DNA from 2 places in the Nonomuraea ferruginea genome. Region 1 is predicted to be linked to the other one. Evidence: riboswitches for the same ligand, from Rfam matches in the RefSeq annotation. Region 1 holds a riboswitch; the other holds the start of a gene.
The links. A riboswitch is a leader RNA that binds a small molecule or an ion and turns the genes downstream of it on or off. The one in region 1 is predicted to bind glycine.

Region 1 (10,667 bases):
AACCGCCGGAAGGCGCCGAGGCGGCTGAGGTCATGGTCATCCCCTCCCGCCCGGTGGACCGCGTGCTCGCCCTCGTCGACCGGCTGCCCGCGCTCCGGCTCGTGCAGACGCTCAGCGCCGGCACCGACAACTGGACCGGCCGCCTGCCCGCCCACGTCACCCTGTCGAACGCGCGCGGCGCCCACGGCCCCGCCGTCGCCGAATGGGCCGCCGCCACCCTGCTGGCCGTCGCCCGCGACCTGCCCGCCTTCGCCGCCGACCAGGCCGCCGCCCGCTGGAACCCGCACGTCGCCGAGACGCTCTGGGACAAGCGGGTGCTCATCCTCGGCGCCGGCGACCTCGGCGTCCAGCTCCGCGCCCGCCTGGAGCCGTTCGGCCCGCACATCACGATGATGGCCCGCCACCCCCGCCCCGGCGTCGTCACCATGGCCGACCTCCCGGCCCTCCTGCCCGCCCAGGACGTGGTCGCCCTCATGCTGCCCCTCACCCCCGGCACCCACCACCTCGCCGACAAGGACTTCCTCGCGGCCATGAAGGACGGCGCCATCCTCCTCAACGCGGCCCGCGGCCCCGTCGTCGACACCCAGGCCCTGCTCGCCGAGACCCGCACCGGCCGCCTGCGCGCCATCCTCGACGTCACCGACCCCGAACCCCTTCCCCCGGACCACCCCCTCTGGCACACCCCCGGGGTCCTCATCACCCCGCACGTGGCAGGCGACGTCCCCCAGGCGGACGCCCGCGCCTGGCAGGTGGCCGCCGCTCAGATAGCCCAGTACGCCCGCGGTGAACGACCGGCCAACACGGTCTCGTGATCTACAGCAGAAATCGCCACGCAGGGAGCACGATCTGCCGGCGAGAATGAAGGAAAATGTAGGGCCGATGGGATTCGAACCCACACTGCCAGCCACCTAAAGACTGTGCCTCTGCCATTGGGCTACGGCCCCTTCGCCTTTCCCCTGCCCGCGAAGTTGGCGGTCTGAGAATGGCAATTCGGACAGAGGAATCGCAAATTCTCCTGTCGATTGTCGAGCCAATCACCGTTGATGTGGTCGACATGGAGAGTGAGCGGCTTTCCCTGCCACGTGCCGTCAATCCTACAGCCTGCGCAGGCGTAGGGCAGCCCGGCTTCCCGCAACGCCCGGCGCAGCGCGGGCGCCTTCTCGCGGATGGACGCCGGCGGGCGGAGGACGAGGATCTCCTGATAGGGGCGCAGGGTGGGAGATCTCCTGCCCTTGCCGTGCGCCCTCCCCACGAAATGGGAGGTGTCGATGGCGAAGTGCTTCAGCCGGCGGCTGATGTGTGCATGACTGCCGCCGGTCCATCTGATGCCCAGGCGGCGGAGCACATCGGCAACGCTGAGAGAAGTCGCCGCCGCCTCGGCGAGCATCGCTCGCGTGTACTTCTGATAAGCGGCCATGTCGTAAAGCTAGAAAAGCCGGCCGACAGTTTCAGTGTTTGCGGACGAGCGAAGTCCTTTTGGTCAGGAAAGGCCGAGTTTCTTCTTGAGGCTTGCGACGTGGCCGGTGGCTCGCACGTTGTACAGCGCCTGTTCGATCTTTCCGGCGGGGTCGATGACGAAGGTGGAGCGGATGACGCCCTCGACCTCCTTGCCGTACAGCTTCTTGAGCCCGAACGCGCCGTACGCCTTGTGGATCTCCAGCTCGGGGTCCGACAGGAGCGGGAAGGTCAGGGCGTCGCGTTCGGCGAACTTGGCGAGTTTGGCGGGCTTGTCCTTGGAGACGCCGAGGACGACGTAGCCCTCGTCGGTGAGCCGGCCGAGGTTGTCGCGGAAGTCGCAGGCCTGTTTGGTGCAGCCGGGTGTCATGGCGGCGGGGTAGAAGTAGAGGATCACGCGCTTGCCGCGGTGGTCGGCGAGAGAGACGCTGCCGCCGTCGGAGGTGGGCAGCGTGAACTCGGGCGCGGCGTCGCCGGGCGCGAGCTTGGATTCGGTCATCAGGTCCTCCCGTGGTTCTCCTGGAGAACCTACCGGCCGGGCTGGCGTGCCGTCCGGGGTGATGACCTGACAGACTGATCGTCACGAGCAGGAGCGCGCCGGAAGGAGAGTCATGGCTGACACCGATCCTGATGAGCTGGAGCGGCGGATCGCGCGGACGCGCGCGGAGTTGGCGCAGACGGTGGATGCCATCGCCGACCGGGTGAGCCCGAAGCGGGTCGCCGAGCGCACGGTGGCGGATGTGAAGACCAGGGCGGGCAACCTGGTGGCGCAGGTGAGTGACGCGCTGGGCATGTCGCCGCGGCCGGTGGAGCTGGGGCAGGACCCTGAGCGGCTGTGGGACGAGGAGCCGCCGGATCTGGCCCCGGTGCTGATCGGGGTGGGCGCGGTGCTGGTGCTGGGGGCGGCCGTGGTGCTGTGGCGGCGGCGCAGGCGCCGGTAGCGGTCAGAGGAACACGGCGGCGGTAAGCGGTCAGAGGAACGTCCTGCCCTCGCCGCGGTAGGTCGGCACGGATTCCACGACGGTGTCGCCGTCGACGAGGTGGAGGGTGTCGAAGCGCTCGCACAGCTCGCCCGCCTTGGCGTGCCTGAACCAGACGCGGTCGCCGACGCGCAGGTCCTCGGCTGCCTGGCCGGTGAGGGGGGTCTGCACCTCGCCCGCGCCCTCGTCGCGGCTGTAGCGCAGGCCGGCGGGCAGGTACGGCTGGGGCGCGCGGCCGGTGCCCGGGGGGCCGGAGGCGATGTAGCCGCCGCCGAGCACGGTCACGGTGTCCGGTGAGGGACGGCGCACGACGGGGAGCGCGAACATCGCGGCGGGGTGGCCGGTGAAGCCGCGGTAGAAGTCGAACAACCTGGGGTGGAAGAGCCCGGATCCGGCGGCGACCTCGGTGACGGCCTTCTCGCGTACGGTGCGTTCGATGGAGCCGGTGCCGCCGCCGTTGACGAACTCGAGGTCGGCGACCTGGCGGACGGCGTTGACGATGCGGCCGCGGCGCATCACGAGCTCTCTGGCCGAGAGGGTCTGCATGAGCCGCACGACGCGGCCGTAGGCGGCGCTCTGGGGGGCGTCGCCGACGCCGGCGATCTGGGCCTCGTACGCGAGCAGTCCCGCCAGCCGGTAGCCGGGGCGTTTGGCGATGTCGGCGGCCAGGCGGGCGGCCTGGTCGGCGTCGCGGACGGGGGAGCGCAGCGCGCCGGCCCTGAACCGGCCGCCGAGGGCGACGAAGCCGGCGTCGATGTCGAGGCAGAGCCGGATCTCGTGCCGGGGGTGGACTCCGGAGAGCGCCTGGTCCAGGTAGGCGAGGTGGTCGGCCGAGTCGACGGTGATCGTGATGTGCCGGGCGGCGTCGGCGTCCGCGGCCAGGGCGGCGAGGGCCTGCCGGTCGGCGGTGGGGTAGGCGACGAGGATGTCGGTGCGGCCTCGGGACGCGAGCCAGAGCGCCTCGGGGAGGGTGAACGCCATCAGGCCGCGGAAGCCCTCGATGGCCAGCACCCGCTCCAGCAGCGGCCGGGATCGGAGTGATTTGGTGGCCACCCTGATCGGCTTGCCCGCGGCCCGGCGCACCATGCTCGCGGCGTTGGCGCGCATCGCGGCCAGGTCGAGGATGGCGAACGGCGGCTCGAGCGCGGCGGTGGCACGGTCGTAGCGCTGGCGGTCGTCCATACCGGCAGCGTAACGGCATAACCGGCAATTGAACATGAGGCTGATTCGCATTGATCGCATGGCCCGTAATGATCCTGCAAACGGGCGGCGGGGACACGGTCGAGCGGGAGCCTCGCCCGTGTACCTCTGATGGTTGTGATGACCACGCTCCAGCAGCTTCTGCCCGGTACCTCCGCCGCGGTGCGCGACTCCCCGGTCCGCAGATCCCGCCGGGTGCTCCGACCAGCCAGAACGCCCGCCGGTGTGGCCGTGGCGGCGCTGCTGACCGCCGGACTCGGGCTCCTCGCCGCGGAGATCGTCGCGGGCCTGTGGGCCCGGCCGCTCGGCCTGGTGCCGATCGACGAGGCCGCCGCGCTGGCGTCCGCGTCATCGTGGAAGGATCTGTCGGCGCCCGCGCTGGGGGTCGCGGGCCTGGGGCTGGGCCTGCTCCTGCTGGCGGTGCTGCCGGGCCGGTGCAGGCTCATACCCGTGGAGACCACGGACCCACTGATCGTCATCGGCATCACCCGCTCCGGCCTGCGCCGCACGCTGCGCGAGGTCGCGCGGCAGGCCGACGGGGTGGACCGGGTCAGGGTACGGCTGCGCAGGCGGCGCATCGAGGTCACCGTGGTGACCGGCCCCGAGTCGTCGGGCGCGATGCTCAGGCAGGTGGGCACCGCGGTGGGCGACCGGCTGGCGGGGCTGGGCACGCTCGGCACGGGTGAGGTCGTGGTGCGGCTGCGCAGGAAGGGGCTGTGATGCGGCAGTACGGGGGCAACCGCCTGGGGCTGGCCGTGGTGGGCGCGGTGCTGCTGATCGCCGGCGGCTTCGCCTGGCTGCGCGGCCAGGGCCAGCTGCGCGGGCTGTCGCCGCGGGCCAGGGTGCTGCCGGAGCGCACCGCCGACGCTCTGAGCGGGCAGCCGTGGGTGCCCTGGCTGGTGGCCCTGGTGCTGGTGGTGCTCGCGCTGGTGACGCTCCGGTGGCTGCTGCTGAGCCTCGGCTGGGGCCGGTTCGGGACGCGGTCCGGTACGGGCACGGCGATGCTCTGCGTGGGCCTCAAGGACGTGGAAGGGCTGTCGCGGGCGGCGGTGCGGGTGCTCGGCGAGCTGGAAGGCGCGGCCCGGCTGCGGATCTCGCTCTCCTGCCCGCCGGGGGCGGACGTGGGCGCGGTGGTGGGCAAGCTGGACCGGGAGATCGTCGGCCGCATCCGGCGTGAGGTCCGCGACGACGAGCTGGGCGCGGTGGTCCGCATCCACGTCCGTCGCTAGACCTCACGCTGCCTGGGATCCGGCCGGCTCCGAAGCGTCTCAGCACTCGATGACGTTCACGGCGAGGCCGCCGCGCGAGGTCTCCTTGTACTTGTCGAGCATGTCCCTGCCGGTGTCGCGCATGGTCTTGATGGCCTTGTCGAGCGACACGTGGTGGCGGCCGTCGCCGCGCAGCGCGATGCGGGCCGCGGTGATGGCCTTGATGGAGGCGACCGCGTTCCGCTCGATGCACGGGATCTGCACCAGGCCGCCGATCGGGTCGCAGGTCAGGCCCAGGTTGTGCTCGATGCCGATCTCGGCGGCGTTCTCCACCTGCTCGGGGGTGCCGCCGAGGACCTCGGTGAGCCCCGCCGAGGCCATCGAGCAGGCCGAGCCGACCTCGCCCTGACAGCCGACCTCGGCGCCGGAGATGGACGCGTTCTCCTTGAACAGCACGCCGATCGCCGCCGCCGTCAGCAGGAAGCGGATCACGCCGTCGTCGTCGGCGTTCGGGGTGAAGCGGGAGTAGTACGTGAGCACGGCGGGGATGATGCCGGCCGCGCCGTTGGTGGGGGCGGTGACGATGCGGCCCCCGGCGGCGTTCTCCTCGTTGACGGCCAGGGCGAACAGCGACACCCAGTCCATCGCCTGCAGGGGATCCTTCTCGGCGGACTCGGCCTGCAGGCGGCGGTGCAGCTGGTGGGCGCGGCGCTTGACCTTGAGCCCGCCGGGCAGCACGCCTTCCTTGGCGATGCCCCGCCGCACGCACTCCGTCATGACCCGCCAGAGGTCGAGCACGCGGGCGCGGATCGCGTCCTCGCCGAGGCCGAACGCCTTCTCGTTCTCCAGCATCAGCCCGGAGATCGACAGGCCGGTGGCCGAGCAGTGCTTGAGCAGCTCCTCGCCGGTGGTGAACGGGTAGGGCAGGACCGTGTCGTCCGGCTTGATGCGGCCGGCGCCGGTGGCGGTCTCGTCGACCACGAAGCCGCCGCCGACGGAGAAGTACACCTTCTCGCGCAGGCTCCCGCCCGCCTCGTCGTAGGCGGTGAAGCGCATGCCGTTCGGGTGCTCCGGCAGCGAGATCTTCCGCTCGAACACCAGGTCCTCGCCGATCACGAACGGGATCTCCCGCTCGCCGAACAGCCGGACCGTGCCGGACTCGCGCATCGCGGCCAGCCGCTCGTCCACGGTGTCGACGTCCACCAGCTCGGGCTTCTCGCCCGACAGGCCCAGCAGGACGGCCTTGTCGCTGCCGTGGCCCTTGCCGGTCAGGCCGAGGGAGCCGTACAGGATGGCCTCGACGCGCGCCGTACGGCCGAGCAGCCCGTCCTGGTGCAGGCCGCGCGCGAACCGGTGGGCGGCGGCCATCGGGCCGCCGGTGTGGGAGCTGGACGGGCCGATCCCGATCTTGAAGAGGTCGAAGACGCTGATCGCCATTGATGGCGCCTTTCACGCGCGGGGCCGGGGCCCGGTGCCGGGCCCCGGCGGGTGGGTCAGGACTCGCCCGAGGTGAGGGCGGCGTACTCCTCGGCGGAGAGCAGGTCGGCGGCGTCGCCGTCGGCGCGCACCTTGAACATCCAGCCCTCGCCGTACGGGTCGCTGTTGGCCAGCGACGGGTCGTCCACCAGGGTCTGGTTGACCTCGACCACCTCGCCGCCGACAGGCGTGTAGATCTCGCTCACGGACTTGGTGGACTCGACCTCGCCGATCGAGTCCCCGGCTTCCACGGTCGAGCCGACCTCCGGGAGCTGCACGTAGACCACGTCACCGAGGGCCTCGGCGGCGAAGGCCGTGATGCCGATCGTGGCGACCAGGCCGTCCTCCAGGCCGGAGATCCACTCGTGCTCCTTGGTGTAGCTCAGGTCGTCAGGGATGTTGCTCACTTGTTCCTCCTGTAGAAGGGCAGCTCGACCACGTCCACGGGTTCTTGCCTGCCCCTGATGTCGACGGCCAGACCTTCGCCGGCGTCGATGCCGGCGTCGACGTAGGCCAGCGCGATGGGCTTGCCCAGCGTCTGCGAGGGCGCGCCGCTGGTGACCTCGCCGACGACGGCACCGTCCTTGGTCACCGGGTATCCGTGGCGGGGCACCCGGCGGCCGCGCGCGACCAGCCCGGTCAGGCGGCGCCGCGGCGGGGTGTCCTTGACCGCCTCCAGCGCCGACCTGCCCACGAAGTCGCCCGGCTTGTCGAATTTCACCACCCTGTCCATCCCCGCGTCGAACGGGGTCAGCTCCGCGCTCAGCTCGTTGCCGTACAACGGCATGCCCGCTTCCAGGCGGAGCGTGTCACGGCTGGACAGCCCGGCCGGCTTCAGCCCGTACGGTTCGCCGGCGGCGGTCAGCGCGTGCCACAGCGGCACCGCGTCCTGGACGGCCACGAACAGCTCGAAGCCGTCCTCGCCGGTGTAGCCGGTGCGGGCGATGAGCGCCTCCCGCCCGTCGACCCTGCCGGGCAGGCCGGTGTAGTACTTGAGCCCGGCCAGGTCGGCGTCGGTGAGGGTGGCGAGGATCTCCTGGGAGCGCGGGCCCTGGACGGCGATGAGGGCGTACTCGTCGGAGCGGTCCTCGACCCGCGCGTCGTAAGCCTTGGCGCGGGTCATCAGCTCGTCCGCGACCTTGCCCGCGTTCGAGGCGTTGGCCACGACCATGAACTCCTCGTCGCCGAGCCGGTAGACGATGAGGTCGTCCAGCACCCCGCCGCGCTCGTCGACGATCATCGTGTAGCGCGCCCGCCCGGTCGCCAGCGCCGACAGGTGTCCCACCAGGGCGTAGTCCAGGGCGTCCGCCGCCTGCGGGCCGGTGAGGAAGATCTCCCCCATGTGCGACAGGTCGAAGAGCCCGGCCGCCTGGCGGACCGCGTTGTGCTCCGCGGACTCGCTGCCGTAGCGCAGCGGCATGAGCCAGCCGGCGAAGTCGGTCAGGGTGGCGCCGAGAGACTCGTGCACGTCTCTCAGCGGCGTCGGTCGTGACATGTCGCACCTCAGGACAGGATCGGATGCCGGGATCCTCCCCCTCTGTCGTCGGTGCCTGAGAGCTTCACCCGGCTTTTTTCCGGACTTTCACCTTCGGCGAGGTCGCGCGGACCTGCTTTCCAGAGGACACCTCGGCCGTACGGTCCTTTGCCTTGAGAGGTTCGCGGGGAGGGCTTGCTCCTTCAGGGGCCCCGACCGGCTGTCAGGGCGCTCTCCCGCACGGCTTCGACGGTGATGTGGCAAGCCTAATGGCCTTCGGGGTGAATTGTCGCGTCCGCGAACTCCGCGGCGTGCGCGACCAGAGCGTTCGCGACTAGGGCTTCGAAGAGGGCACAGTCGTCGGCGGCCTCCGGGTGCCACTGGACGGCGACGGCGAACGGGTGGGAGTCGAGTTCCACGGCCTCGATCGTGCCGTCCCCGGAGGTGGCCGTCACTGTCAGGCCCGTGCCCAGGCGGTCGACGGCCTGGTGGTGGTAGTGGGGCACGGTGACCGGGGCGCCGCCGAGGATCTTGGCGAGCTTGCTGCCGGCGGCGGGGCGCACGGGGAGGGGGCCGAACCGGCCGGGGGCGGGGGAGTGGCCGGTGTGGCCGACGACGTCAGGGAGGTGCTGGTGGAGGGTGCCGCCCAGGGCGATGTTGAGGACCTGGAGACCCCGGCAGACGCCCAGGAAGGGGGTCCGGGCTTCGAGGGCCGCGGTCATCAGGGCGAACTCGGCGGTGTCACGAAATTTCCGGATGTAGTCGGTGTGGGGGTGGGGTGACGCGCCGTACCGGTCCGGGTCGATGTCCCCGCCGCCCGCCAGGATCAGCCCGTCCAGCCGGGTCACCAGCGCCGCCGGATCGCCCGCCGGCGGGATGAGCACCGGCTGCCCGCCCGCCCGCGTCACCTGCTCCACGTACATGTACGGCAGCAGCGCCACGGGCAGGTCCCACACCGTGAACCGGGCGGGTTCGACGTAGGTGCTGACACCGATGACGGGCCGGCTCACAGCGGCGTCACGTACGCGCCGGAGATCCCCCCGTCGACCAGGAACTGCGACGCCGTGATGAACGACGCGTCGTCGCTGGCCAGGAAGGCGGCCGCGGCCGCGATCTCCGACGCCTCGGCGAAGCGGCCGAGCGGCACGTGCACCAGCCGCCGCTGCGCCCGCTCGGGGTCCTTGGCGAACAGCTCCTGGAGCAGCGGCGTGTTGACCGGCCCCGGGCACAGCGCGTTGACCCGGATGCCCTCGCGGGCGAACTGCACCCCCAGCTCGCGCGACATGGCCAGCACCCCGCCCTTGGAAGCGGTGTAGGAGATCTGCGAGGTCGCCGACCCCATGACGGCCACGAACGAGGCGGTGTTGATGATCGAACCCTTGCCCTGGCGGCGCATGTAGCCGATGGCGTGCCTGCAGCACAGGTATACGCTGGTCAGGTTGACCTCCTGGACCCGGCGCCAGGCGTCGATGCCGGTCTCCAGGATGGAGTCGTCGTCGGGCGGCGAGATGCCCGCGTTGTTGAACGCGACGTCCACGCTCCCGTAGGTCTCGAACGCGGTCTCGTACATCCGCGCCACGTCGTCCTCGCTGGTCACGTCGGCCTTGACGAACAGGCCGCCGACCTCGGTGGCGGCCTTGGCGCCCGCCTCCTCGTCGATGTCGACGCAGACGACCTTGGCGCCCTCCTCGGCGAACCGGTGCGCGGTGGCCAGGCCGATGCCGCTGCCCGCTCCGGTGATGACGGCCACGCGGTCCAGCAAACGCTGCATAGGGCTACTCCGTTGAGATGAAGACGTTCTTGGTCTCGGTGAAGGCGGCGAGCGCGTCGGGGCCCAGCTCGCGGCCGAGCCCCGACTCCTTGAAGCCGCCGAACGGGGTCCAGTAGCGGACCGAGGAGTTGGAGTTGACCGAGAGCGCGCCGGACTCGACCGCGCGGGCCACCCGCAGCGCCCGGCCGATGTCGCGGGTCCAGATGGAGCCGGACAGGCCGTAACGGGTGTCGTTGGCGATGCGGACCGCGTCGGCCTCACCGGCGAACGGCACCACGGACACGACAGGCCCGAAGATCTCCTCGGTGAACGCCCGGTCGGTGACGTTCGAGGTCAGCACCGTCGGCGGGAACCAGTAGCCGCGGCCCTGCGGGCACGAACCTTGCAGGTACGGGTCGGCGACGAAGCCGCGGACCCGCTCCAGGTGCTCGGGGCTGATCAGCGGGCCCATCTCGGTGGCGGGGTCGAGCGGGTCGCCGACGCGCAGCCCGCGCACCGCCTCCGACAACCGCTCCAGGAACTCGTCGTACACGCTCTCCTGCACCAGCACGCGCGAGCGGGCGCAGCAGTCTTGACCGCTGTTGTCGAAGACCGCGTACGGGGCGGCGGCGGCGGCCTTGGCGACGTCGGCGTCGGCGAAGACGATGTTGGCCGACTTGCCGCCGAGCTCCAGCGTGAGCCGCTTGACGTGGGCGGCGGCCTTGGCCGCGATCTCCTTGCCCACCTCGGTCGAGCCGGTGAACACGATCTTGGCGACGCCGGGGTGCTCGACCAGCCGGGCGCCCGCGACCTCCCCTGCCCCGGGCAGGACCTGGAGCACCCCCTCGGGCAGGCCCGCCGCCAGGGCCAGCTCGGCCAGCCGCAGCGCGGTCAGCGGGGTCTGCTCGGCGGGCTTGACGATGACCGTGTTGCCCGCCGCGAGGGCAGGCGCGACGCCCCACGACATGATCAGCATCGGGAAGTTCCACGGCACGATCACGCCCACCACGCCCAGCGGCTCCTGGAACGTGACGTCCACGCCGCCGGGCACCGGGATCTGCCTGCCGTGGTTGCGCTCGGGAGCGCCGGAGTAGTAGTGGAGCACGTCGCGGACGGCGGCCGCC
Region 2 (10,667 bases), on a different contig from region 1:
GTTGTCAGTCCTCGTACGCCTCCAGAGGCGGGCAGGAGCACACCAGGTTGCGGTCGCCGTACGCCTGGTCGATCCGCCGCACCGGCACCCAGTACTTGTCCTCGCGCAGCGACGGCACCGGATAGGCCGCCTCGCTCCGCGAGTACGGGTGACTCCACTCGTCGGCGGTCAGCGCCTCCGCGGTGTGCGGGGCGTTCCGCAGGGGGTTGTCGGCCGGGTCGTACTCGCCGGAGGCCACCTTGGCGATCTCCGCGCGGATGGCGACCATCGCGTCCACGAACCGGTCCAGCTCGGCCAGGTCCTCGCTCTCGGTCGGCTCGATCATGAGCGTCCCGGCGACGGGGAAGGACATGGTGGGCGCGTGGAAGCCGTAGTCGATGAGCCGCTTGGCCACGTCGTCGACGGTGACGCCGGTCTCCTTGGTGATCTGCCGCAGGTCGACGATGCACTCGTGGGCGACCAGCCCGCCCCTGCCGGTGTAGAGGACGGGGTAGTGCGGGGCGAGGCCGCGGGCGAGGTAGTTGGCCGACAGGATGGCCTGCTCGGTGGCTGCGGTGAGGCCGTCGCTGCCCATCATCCTGATGTACGCCCACGAGATCGGCAGGATCCCGGCGGAGCCGTACGGAGCGGCAGAGACGGGCCCGACGGGCGAGCCGTCGCGCAGCGGGTGGCCGGGCAGGTAGGGGGCGAGGTGGGCGCGGACGGCGACCGGGCCGACGCCGGGCCCGCCGCCGCCGTGCGGGATGCAGAACGTCTTGTGCAGGTTGAGATGGGAGACGTCGGCGCCGAACTCGCCGGGCTTGGCCAGGCCGACGAGCGCGTTGAGGTTGGCCCCGTCGACGTACACCTGGCCGCCGGCGTCGTGCACCTTGGCGCAGATCTCCGTGACGGTCTCCTCGTAGACGCCGTGCGTCGACGGGTAGGTGACCATGATGGCGGCCAGCCGGTCGCGGTGCTTGCCGATCTTGGCGTCGAGGTCGGCCAGGTCGACGTTGCCGTCGTCGTCGCAGGCCACGACCACGACCCGCATGCCGGCCATGACGGCGCTGGCGGCGTTGGTGCCGTGGGCGGACGACGGGATGAGGCAGACGTCGCGCCCGGTGTCCCCGTTGGCGCGGTGGTAGGCGCGGATGGCCAGCAGCCCGGCGAACTCGCCCTGGGAGCCCGCGTTCGGCTGGATGGAGACCTTGTCGTAGCCGGTGACCTCGGCGAGCCAGTCCTCCAGCGTCCGGATGAGCTCGCCGTAGCCGAGCGCCTGCGCCTCGGGCGCGTACGGGTGGATGCCGGCGAACTCGGGCCAGGTGATGGGCTCCATCTCGGTGGTCGCGTTCAGCTTCATCGTGCAGGAGCCGAGCGGGATCATCGAACGGTCGAGCGCGATGTCCTTGTCCTGGAGCCTGCGCAGGTAGCGCAGCATCGAGGTCTCGCTGTGGTGGGTGTTGAACACCGGGTGGGTGAGGAAGTCCGACTCGCGCAGCAGGGAGGACGGCAGCGCGTCGTCCACGGCGTCCAGGGCGGCGTCCGCGCGCTCGACGCCGAAGGCCGCCCACACCTTGGCGAGCTCGGCGGCGCCGGTCTTCTCGTCGCAGGCGATGGAGACGTGGTCGGCGTCGGCCTGCCACAGGTTGACGCCGCGCTCGGCGGCCGCGGCGACGATGCCGGCGGCCCGGCCGGGGACGCGGGCCAGCACGGTGTCGAAGAACTCGGCGTGCACGACCTCGACGCCGCCCTCGCGCAGCCCCGCGGCGAGCGCGGCGGCGTGCCGGTGCACCCGCCGGGCGATCCGCCGCAGCCCGTCGGGCCCGTGGTAGACGGCGTACATGCCGGCGATGACCGCGAGCAGGACCTGCGCGGTGCAGATGTTGCTGGTGGCCTTCTCGCGGCGGATGTGCTGCTCGCGGGTCTGCAGGGCCAGCCGGTACGCCGCCGCGCCGTCGGCGTCGACCGACACCCCGACCAGGCGGCCGGGCATCTGGCGCTGCAGTCCCTCGCGTACGGACATGTAGGCGGCGTGCGGCCCGCCGTAGCCGAACGACACGCCGAACCGCTGGGAGGAGCCGACGGCGATGTCGGCGCCGAGCTCGCCCGGGGCGGCCAGGAGCGTGAGCGCCAGCAGGTCGGCGGCGGCCACGACCAGCGCGCCGGCCTCGTGCGCCCGCTCGGCCACGGCGCGGAAGTCGCGCAGCCGCCCGGACGCGCCGGGGTACTGGACCAGCACGCCGAAGCATTCGGGCAGGTCGCCGGTCAGGTCGCTCTCGACGAGCTCGATGCCGAGCGGTTCGGCGCGGGTGGCCAGCACGGCCTTGGTCTGCGGCAGCGTGTCGGCGTCCACCACGAACACCGGGCTCTTGGCCTTGCCGGCGCGGCGTGCCAGCGTCATGCCCTCGGCCGCGGCGGTGGCCTCGTCGAGCAGGGACGCCCCGGCGACGGGCAGGCCGGTGAGGTCGGAGACGACGGTCTGGAAATTCAGCAGCGCCTCCAGCCGGCCCTGCGAGATCTCCGGCTGGTACGGGGTGTAGGCGGTGTACCAGCCCGGGTTCTCCAGGAGGTTGCGGCGGATGACGGCGGGCGTGACCGTGTCGTGGTAGCCGAGGCCGATCATGGAGGTGAGCACCTGGTTGCGGCCGGCGAGGGCGCGCAGTTCGGCGATGGCCTCGGCCTCGCTCGCGGCGGCCGGCAGTTTGAGCCGGTCCTTGGCCCTGATGGCCTCGGGCACGGCCACCGCGACCAGGTCCGCGACCGATTCGAAGCCGACGGCCTCGAGCATGCGCTGCTGCTCGGCCGCTGAGGGCCCGATGTGCCTGCTGGAGAACGGCGGTGCTGACAGGTCGGTCATGGAGATGCCTCCCGAGGCTGTGGAGACCGGCGCTGGGCGCGGGCGTATGCCGGATCTCCCCCTCTGTCATGGCGACCTGAGAGCTTCACCCCGCTACGGGGCTTGCACCGTCGGTGAAGTGCGCCTGGCGGACGCACCTGCTTTCCAGAGTTGCCTCACCCGAGCGGTACGGGCGCCTGAGAGATTCCGGGGAGGGTTGCTCCTTCGGCGCCCCGGCGGTGCCGGGGACTCTCCCGCACGGGGTCGTCAGCATGTCCTAGATTACAGCCTCGACCCTAATTGGGGTGGTACGGGGCGTCACCCGATGCGGCGCGCGCGCCGCCGCCGGGCCAGTTCGTCAGCGGGATGGTCGGCCGGGACGTCGTCCACGACCGCCGCCCGTTCCCCCGGCAGCTCCGCGAGGGATCCTTCGACCTCGCGCCAGACCCGGCCGAGCGCTATGCCGAACACGCCCTGACCGCCCTGGAGAAGGTCGATGACCTCGTCGGCCGAGGTGCACTCGTAGACGCTGACGCCGTCGCTCATCAGCGTGATCTGCGCGAGGTCGGCGACCCCGCGGTCGCGCAGATGCTGGACGGCGGTGCGGATCTGCTGGAGGGAGACTCCGGTGTCGAGGAGCCGCTTGACGACTTTCAGGACCAGGATGTCGCGGAAGCTGTAGAGGCGCTGGGAGCCGGAGCCGTGCGCGGCTCTTATCGTGGGCTCCACCAGGCCCGTGCGCGCCCAGTAGTCGAGCTGCCTGTAGGTGATGCCGGCCGCCGCGCAGGCTGTCGGCCCGCGGTATCCGATGTCGTCCGGCAGCGTGGCAGGCTGCTCGTCGAAGAGCAATCCTTGTTCTCCGGCACGCTGCCGCGCACTCTCGCGCCGCACCGGATCTTCCTGGCCGGCCGTCTTTCCCTCGCCGCTGCTGACCGCCACGCGGACCTCCGGCTTTCTCTCATCCCGTGGCCTCATCTGGGGGTTCGTAAAAGGTCGACCACGGGTTTCACTTGCACCGTAGGACCGTGACCATGCTCAGTCAACGATCCGGCTCGGCGCGTCGTGAAGCGTAAATGCACTGAAATACCTACCCCGCCCGGCCGAAGTCCTCGGGTGAGATCGTGTCAAGGAACTCCCTGAACTTCTCCACCTCGTCCTCCTGGTCGTCGGGGATGATCACACCGGCCTCCTGGACCACCTCCTCGCTGGCGAAGATGCGGGCTCCGGTGCGCAGCGCCAGCGCGATCGAGTCGGAGGGCCGGGCGCTGACCTCCACGCCGTTGGAGAACACGAGGTCGGCGAAGAAGATGCCGTCACGCAGAGCGACGATGTTGACGGCGCGCAGACCCACGCCGAGCGCGCTCAGCACGTCCCTGAAAAGATCGTGGGTGAGCGGCCGGGGCGGCGGCTCGTCGGCCTGTGCCAGCGCTATGGCCGTCGCTTCGGTCATGCCGATCCAGATCGGCAGGAACCGCTCCCCGTGTGCCTCCTTGAGCAGAACGATCGGCTGATTGGTGGGCATTTCTACCCGAACGCCCACTACCTCCATCTGCAACACGGGCTGCTCCATATTCGACTGGCCGGTGGCCCGGCTCAGGTCATCGCTGGTCCGCTTCTGCATTTCAACGTAACACCCGCCGAGCCCTGAATGTCCCGCAGGCCGCTCATCGGCCCAGAACGCCACGAACCCCCGTACGCAGCAGGGCGGCATGGAGGTCGAGCAGGAGCGCCGACAGCTCCCTGGCCGCTTCGTCGGCCTCACCGATCGCGCCGGGCTTGCGGCGTTTGAGTATGGGCGCGACCGTCTGCTCGACCAGACCGGCCTCCCGCTCCGCCGCGGCCTTGACGGCGCGCAGATGACGGGCGTGCAGGCCGAAGCGGGCCAGCCCGCCCACGGCCCGGGCGATCTTCAGCGCTTCCTCGTCGTAGCGCCGGGCGACCGGCGCCAGCAGCCCGTAGTCCTCCAGCTCGGTGAGCGTCTCCTCGTCGAGCCCCGCGGACTCCAGCAGCTCGGCCCGGGTGAGCTTGACCTCCTGCTTGTCGTGCAGCGCGCGGGGGCGGCCGAAGCTCTCGGCCATCTTGTCCTTGATCACGCGCAGTGGGAGGTAGTGGTCGCGCTGCTCGGTCAGGATGTAGCGCAGCTGCTCGACGTGCAGGTGGGTGAACTTGCGGAAGCCGGACGGGGTGCGCTCCGGCTCGATCAGCCCCTCGCCCTCCAGGAAACGGATCTTGGAGATCGTGACGTCGGGGAACTCGCCCTGCAGCAGGGCGAGCACCTCCCCGATGCTCATGTGCGAGCGTGCCGCCTGTGAGCTCATGCGCCGGCGGGGGTCCGCATCAGGAACAGCAGCCGGAACTTGCCGATCTGCACCTCGTCCCCGGAGTGGAGCGGGACCTCCTCGATGCGCTCCCGGTTGACGTAGGTGCCGTTGAGGCTGCCCACGTCGCGCACCGAGAACTGGCCGCCGCGATGGCGGTAGAACTCGACATGACGGCGCGAGACCGTGATGTCGTCGAGGAAGATGTCGCTCTCCGGGTGGCGGCCGGTGGTGGTCAGCTCCTTGTCGAGCCGGAACCGGCTGCCCTGGTTGGGCCCCCTGGTGACGGTGAGCAGCGCCGCGCCCGGCGGGAGCTGCTCCACCAGCGCCCGCTCGGCCAGCAGCATGTCGCCGGTCTCAGCCTCGTACGCCTCTATTCCCGCGACAGAGATCGTCGATGTCGTGTCCCCGGAGACCTCGGGTCTGGTCAGCTGGGTCCCACAACGGGAACAGAAACGGGCATCCTCGGGGTTGGCATGCCCGCACTGCGTGCAGTAGACGCTCGGCATCGATCGGCTCGGCCTCCTACCGCGAAGTCGCGGCAACGGTGCTCGGGGCGCGCCTCGCTTCGCTCTTCACGTTTTGGCGAATGCCGCAACTTACGCTGATCAGCGGCAAAGGTCAAGGCGGGGCGCTGGACGACAGGTTCGGACGCTGACAAAGTTACAACCGCCCCTACCTGAAGGTCCATGCCGCCGCGCGTCTTAACATTACGATCTTGCGGTCCTTCCAGACAAATCGTGGACAGGATCCGGCCTGTTATGGATCATGTCGCCTGCTCGACCACCTGGGCCCAGCGTTCGAGCAGGATCTGCGCGGTGTCGACGTCCGACGCCTCCGCCCACAGGTCGGTCGCCGGTTCGGTGGCGGCGGGCAGGATGAGCACCCAGCTGCCGTCGTCGCCGACCACCCGCACCCCGTCGGTGGTGTCGATCCGGTGACCGTCGCCGCTCGACTCGGCCGCCTCGATGACCGAGCGCATCACCGCCCCCTTCGCCGCCCACTGCGTCGGGATCGTCCGCTTGAGCAGCTTGGCCTCGGGGATCCTGGCGTCGATCTGGCTGAGCGAGAGCCGGGTGCGGGCCACCAGCCCGAGCAGCCTCATGAACGCGGCCAGCCCGTCGATGGCCGGGCTGAACTCGGGCACCACGAAGCCGCCCCGCCCGTCGCCGGCGAAGATCATGCCGGGGTCGCCGGCGGCCGAGGTGAGCGCGTCGACGGCGGTCGAGGTCCACCGCACCTGCACGCCGTGGAAGCGGCACACCTGCTCGGCGACCCGGGTGGTGGTGACGGGCAGCGCCACCTGCCCGCCCCTGCGCTCGGCGGCCACCAGGTCGAGGACCACCAGCAGCGCCCGCTCCTCGCTGATGAGCTGGCCCTGCTCGTCCACCAGCGCGATGCGCTCCCCCACCGGGTCGAACCTGACGCCGAAGGCCGCGCGTGAGGAGCTCACGAGCTCCGACAGCCGCTGCAGGTCGCGCCGGCGCTCGGCGATCGTCTCGGTGGGCGACAGGTCGTCCAGCACCGCGTTGACGGTGAGCACCTCGATCCCGGCCCGGCCCAGCAACCGCGGCAGCACCAGCGAGGAGGTGCCGCCCGCGCAGTCGGCCACCACCTTCATCCCGCGCACGCCGGTCATGTCGACCCGGCCCAGCAGCTCGTGCGAGTAGTCCTCGACCGCCCTGGCCGGAAAGGTCAGCTCGGCGATCTCGCCGGGGAAGGCGCGGCGGAACTCCTGCCGGGAGAAGACCCGCTCAAGCTTGCGCTGGGCGCCGGGGGGCAGGTCGGCGCCGCGGTCGTCCATGATGACGATGTCGACGCTCTGCGGGTCGCCGGCGGTGGTGCGCAGCGTGATGCCGCCGGCGGCGGTGCCCCTGGCGGTGTGGAAGCGCGCCACCGGCAGCGGCGCCGCCTCGAGGTCGTGGACGTTGATCGCGCTGGCGTTGAGCGCGCCGATCACGGCCCGCTTGAGCGCCCTGGCGGCCAGCGAGGAGTCACGCGAGGTGACGACGTATTCGCCCTTCTTCAGCGTGGTGGCGTACGCGCTGGCCAGCCGGACGCAGAGCTCGGGCGTGATCTCGACGTTGACCAGCCCGCTGACCCCGCGCGGGCCGAACAGGCCGCGCTGGCCGCGCGACTCCCAGATGACGCTGGTGTTGACGACCGCGCCGGCCTCGATGGTCTTGAACGGGTAGATCTTGACCCCGCTGGAGACGTACGCCTCGGCCTCGATGACGCACTCGTCGCCGATGATCGCGTTCTCCTCGATGCGGGCGCCGCTCATCACGTCGGTGGCCTTGCCGATCACGCAGCCGCGCAGGTGGGTGCCGGGGCCGAGGTAGACGTTGTCGTGCACGATCGCGCGGTGCAGGAAGGCGCCCTCGCGCACCACCGCGTTGTTGCCGAGCACCGTGTACTCGCGCAGCTCGGCGCCGGCCTCGACCTTGGCGTACTCGCCGACGAACAGCGGCCCCTTGAGCACGGCGTCCGGCTCGACCGAGGCGGAGCCGGCCACCCAGACGCCGGGCGACACCTCGAAGCCGCCGATGTCGAGCCTGACCTTGCCGGACAGGGCGTCGGCCTGGGCCTTGCGGTAGCTGTCGTGGCTGCCGACGTCCTCCCAGTAGCCGTCGGCCACGTAGCCGTAGATGGGGGCGCCGCGCTCCAGCAGCCTGGGGAAGACGTCGGCCGACCAGTCGGCGGGCTCGCCGGTGGGGACGTCGCCCAGCACCTCGGGCTCCATGACGTAGATGCCGGTGTTGACGGTGTCGGAGAAGACCTGGCCCCAGGTGGGCTTCTCCAGGAAGCGCTGCACCCGCCCGGCCTCGTCGACGATGACGATGCCGAACTCGAGCGGGTTCGGCACCCGCTTGAGCCCGATGGTGACGAGCGCCCCCGTGTCGCGGTGGAAGCGGATCATGTCGGTCAGGTCGATGTCGGTGAGCGCGTCGCCGGAGATGACCAGGAAACGGTCGTCACGCAGCCGGGCGGCGGCGTTCTTCACGCTCCCCGCGGTGCCCAGGGGCACGTCCTCGGTCGCGTACTGCAGGCGCATGCCGAGCTCGTCGCCGTCGCCGAAGTAGTTGCGCACCAGCGCGGCCAGGAACTGCACCGTGACCACGGTCTCGGTGATGCCGTGCCGTTTGAGCAGGCGCAGCACATGTTCCATGATCGGACGGTTGACCACGGGGAGCAGGGGTTTGGGCTGGTTGGCCGTCATCGGCCGCAACCGGGTGCCTTCGCCGCCCGCCATGACAACCGCCTTCACCGCTCACTCCTTCGTGGTCGCGGTCACGAGCCGGCGCACCTGTAGCACGTACAACACGCCTGCCCACCAGTAGAGGCCCGTTCCCCACAGCGCGAACGCCCACCCGACGATGCGGGCCACTTCGGCATACCACCCCGTGTGGGAGGCAAGGAAGAGGAGAGGGAAGGCATACATGAGGTTAAACATGGCGGCCTTGCCCAGGAAATGCACCTGAAGTGCCCGATATCCATGCTTGCGGAGTACAGGGAAGGAACAGGCGACGAAGATTTCCCTGGCCAGGATCACGGCCACCAGCCACCACGGGATGATCTCCCGCACCAGCAGCGCCACAATGGTCGCGAACACGTACAACTTGTCCGCGGCCGGGTCGATCAGCCGCCCGAGCCTGCTGGTCTGGTTGAACGCGCGAGCGATCTTCCCGTCGAGCCAGTCGGTGAACCCGGCCACCGCGAGCACCCCGAGTGCCCACCCGTCGGCCCGCGGCCCCAGAGCCAGCCACAGGAACACGGGCACGCCAAGGAGACGCAGGAAGCTCAGCAGGTTGGGAACCGTCCAGATTCGGTCCTCGGCGGAAGTTTCACTCACGCCCCAGACCCTACTGCGCGAACTTCCGGCCCAGCGGGGCCGCATCCGGCCAAGCTCCCGCCGTCAGGCGCGGACGAAGTCGTGCGTGCGGCCGATCTCCGCGAATCCGAGGCGGGCGTAGAACTCCCTGGGCCAGTCGCCCGCGTCGGCCACCAGGAACACCAGCCCGGCCGCCGCGGTGGCCTCCGCCAGGAGTGAGAGCATCAGCGCGCGTGCGTGCCCCCTGCCCCGATGCGGGACGGCGGTCACCAGGTCCTCGATCTGCGCCACGCCGTCATGGACGTACAGGTCGGCGCGGGCGGCGATCTCGCCGCCGGAGCTGCGCACGCCGCGGAACCCGACCCGGCCGGCGCCGCGCAGTCTGGTCTCGGCCCGCCGGGCGAGCTGCTCGACCACCTCGTCGCCGGCGTCCGGCAGCGTCTCGCGCCAGGTCTCGCGCAGCACGGGCAGCAGCACCGCCAGGGAGAGCTCCTCGGCGTGCGGGACGCGGGGCGGGTCGCCGCGGTAGGCCATGAGCACGTTCTCCTCGTGCCGGTAGCCCGCCGCCGCGAACGCGGGCGCGAACTCCCGGCCGAGCCGGTCGTCGAGCACGCACACCATCCGGTGGCCACGCGCCCCCAGCACCTCCTCCGCCGCCGCTAGCACGGCCCGCGGGTCCTCACCGTGCCACACGACGAGCTTGTTGTCGTCGTACGAGGCCGCGTAGCGATCGTCGAGCACCCCGAAGCCACCGGGCACCGGCACCACCCGCGGCGCCCGCCGCCGCGCGAACCCGCGCAGGAACTCCTGCGCCCGCTCCCCGCTCTGTAAGCGTTCCCCGGACATCCCGTCGACTCCGTTCCCCATGGCGCTCCGAGAGCGCGTCACCTCGCCCTGAGGGGGCGCGTCAGGAGGCGGCGCGCGCGGCGTCGACGAAGGCGGCGATCAGCGCCGGGTCCTTGACGCCGGGAGCGGTCTCGACGCCGCTGGAGACGTCGACCCCCCAAGGGCGGGCGGCGGCGATCGCCTCGGCGACGTTGGACGGCGCCAGGCCGCCCGCGAGCAGCCACTGCCCCGAAGAGCGGCCGCGGACGGCCGACCAGTCCCACGGCTCGCCGGAGCCCGCCCGGGGCGCGTCGACGATGAGCATGCTCTCGTCGAAGGCGCCGCACCGCAGGTCGGCCCGCGCGTCGACGGCCCTGATCAGGGTGCGGCCGAGGTCCTTGAGCGCGGTGAAGTCGCCGTGCGGGTGGTGGCCGTGGAGCTGGACGGCCCGCACCCCGGCGGCGAGCGCCGCGGCCCGGACCGTGGCGGGGTCCTCGCCGCGGAAGACGCCCACGGTCAGCACCTCCGGCGGCACCAGGGCCCCCAGCTCGGCGGCCCGCTCGGGCGTGATCCGGCGCGAGCTGCTGGTCAGCACGAAGCCGATGGCGTCGGCGCCGGCCTCGACGGCCGCGGCCACGTGGCCGGGATCGGTCAGGCCGCAGATCTTCACGTACACAGGAACGAGATTAGCGGCGGCGGGACGCTCCCGGCGACCACGACCAGATGAGCAGCGCGGTGGCGAGCCCGGACATGACGATCCCGTTGGGCAGGTGGGCGCCGAGCATCTCCCAGGTGAAGTGCTGGCCCATCCCCGCGACGAACAGCGCGAGGCTGGCCAGGGCGGGCCAGCCGGCGCCGCGGCCCGGCCGCCACACGA

Region 2: linked by a shared signal. The riboswitch ahead of gcvP (aminomethyl-transferring glycine dehydrogenase) and the one ahead of gcvT (glycine cleavage system aminomethyltransferase GcvT) in region 1 are both predicted to bind glycine.

What each region holds. Positions count from the first base shown of each region.
Region 1 covers NZ_BAABFD010000003.1:165,034-175,700, reverse strand. Annotated here, with positions in the region: gene ABD999_RS07455 (2-hydroxyacid dehydrogenase) at 1-812, shown strand, start outside; tRNA gene ABD999_RS07450 (tRNA-Leu) at 872-944, opposite strand; gene ABD999_RS07445 (HNH endonuclease signature motif containing protein) at 935-1,417, opposite strand; gene bcp (thioredoxin-dependent thiol peroxidase) at 1,481-1,954, opposite strand; gene ABD999_RS07435 (DUF3618 domain-containing protein) at 2,067-2,396, shown strand; gene ABD999_RS07430 (amino acid deaminase/aldolase) at 2,427-3,617, opposite strand; gene ABD999_RS07425 (DUF6286 domain-containing protein) at 3,756-4,355, shown strand; gene ABD999_RS07420 (hypothetical protein) at 4,355-4,864, shown strand; gene ABD999_RS07415 (L-serine ammonia-lyase) at 4,904-6,280, opposite strand; gene gcvH (glycine cleavage system protein GcvH) at 6,337-6,726, opposite strand; gene gcvT (glycine cleavage system aminomethyltransferase GcvT) at 6,723-7,814, opposite strand; glycine riboswitch at 7,847-7,944, opposite strand; glycine riboswitch at 7,945-8,042, opposite strand; gene ABD999_RS07400 (gamma-glutamyl-gamma-aminobutyrate hydrolase family protein) at 8,060-8,803, opposite strand; gene ABD999_RS07395 (3-oxoacyl-ACP reductase) at 8,800-9,564, opposite strand; gene ABD999_RS07390 (aldehyde dehydrogenase family protein) at 9,569-10,667, opposite strand, start outside.
Region 2 covers NZ_BAABFD010000002.1:208,982-219,648, forward strand. Annotated here, with positions in the region: gene gcvP (aminomethyl-transferring glycine dehydrogenase) at 5-2,836, opposite strand; glycine riboswitch at 2,991-3,082, opposite strand; gene ABD999_RS04310 (MerR family transcriptional regulator) at 3,134-3,754, opposite strand; gene ABD999_RS04315 (bifunctional nuclease family protein) at 3,903-4,373, opposite strand; gene ftsR (transcriptional regulator FtsR) at 4,480-5,106, opposite strand; gene ABD999_RS04325 (double zinc ribbon and FHA domain-containing protein) at 5,130-5,642, opposite strand; gene ABD999_RS04330 (mannose-1-phosphate guanyltransferase) at 5,900-8,401, opposite strand; gene clsA (cardiolipin synthase ClsA) at 8,405-8,986, opposite strand; gene ABD999_RS04340 (GNAT family N-acetyltransferase) at 9,050-9,811, opposite strand; gene ABD999_RS04345 (phosphoribosylanthranilate isomerase) at 9,873-10,466, opposite strand; gene ABD999_RS04350 (hypothetical protein) at 10,477-10,667, opposite strand, start outside.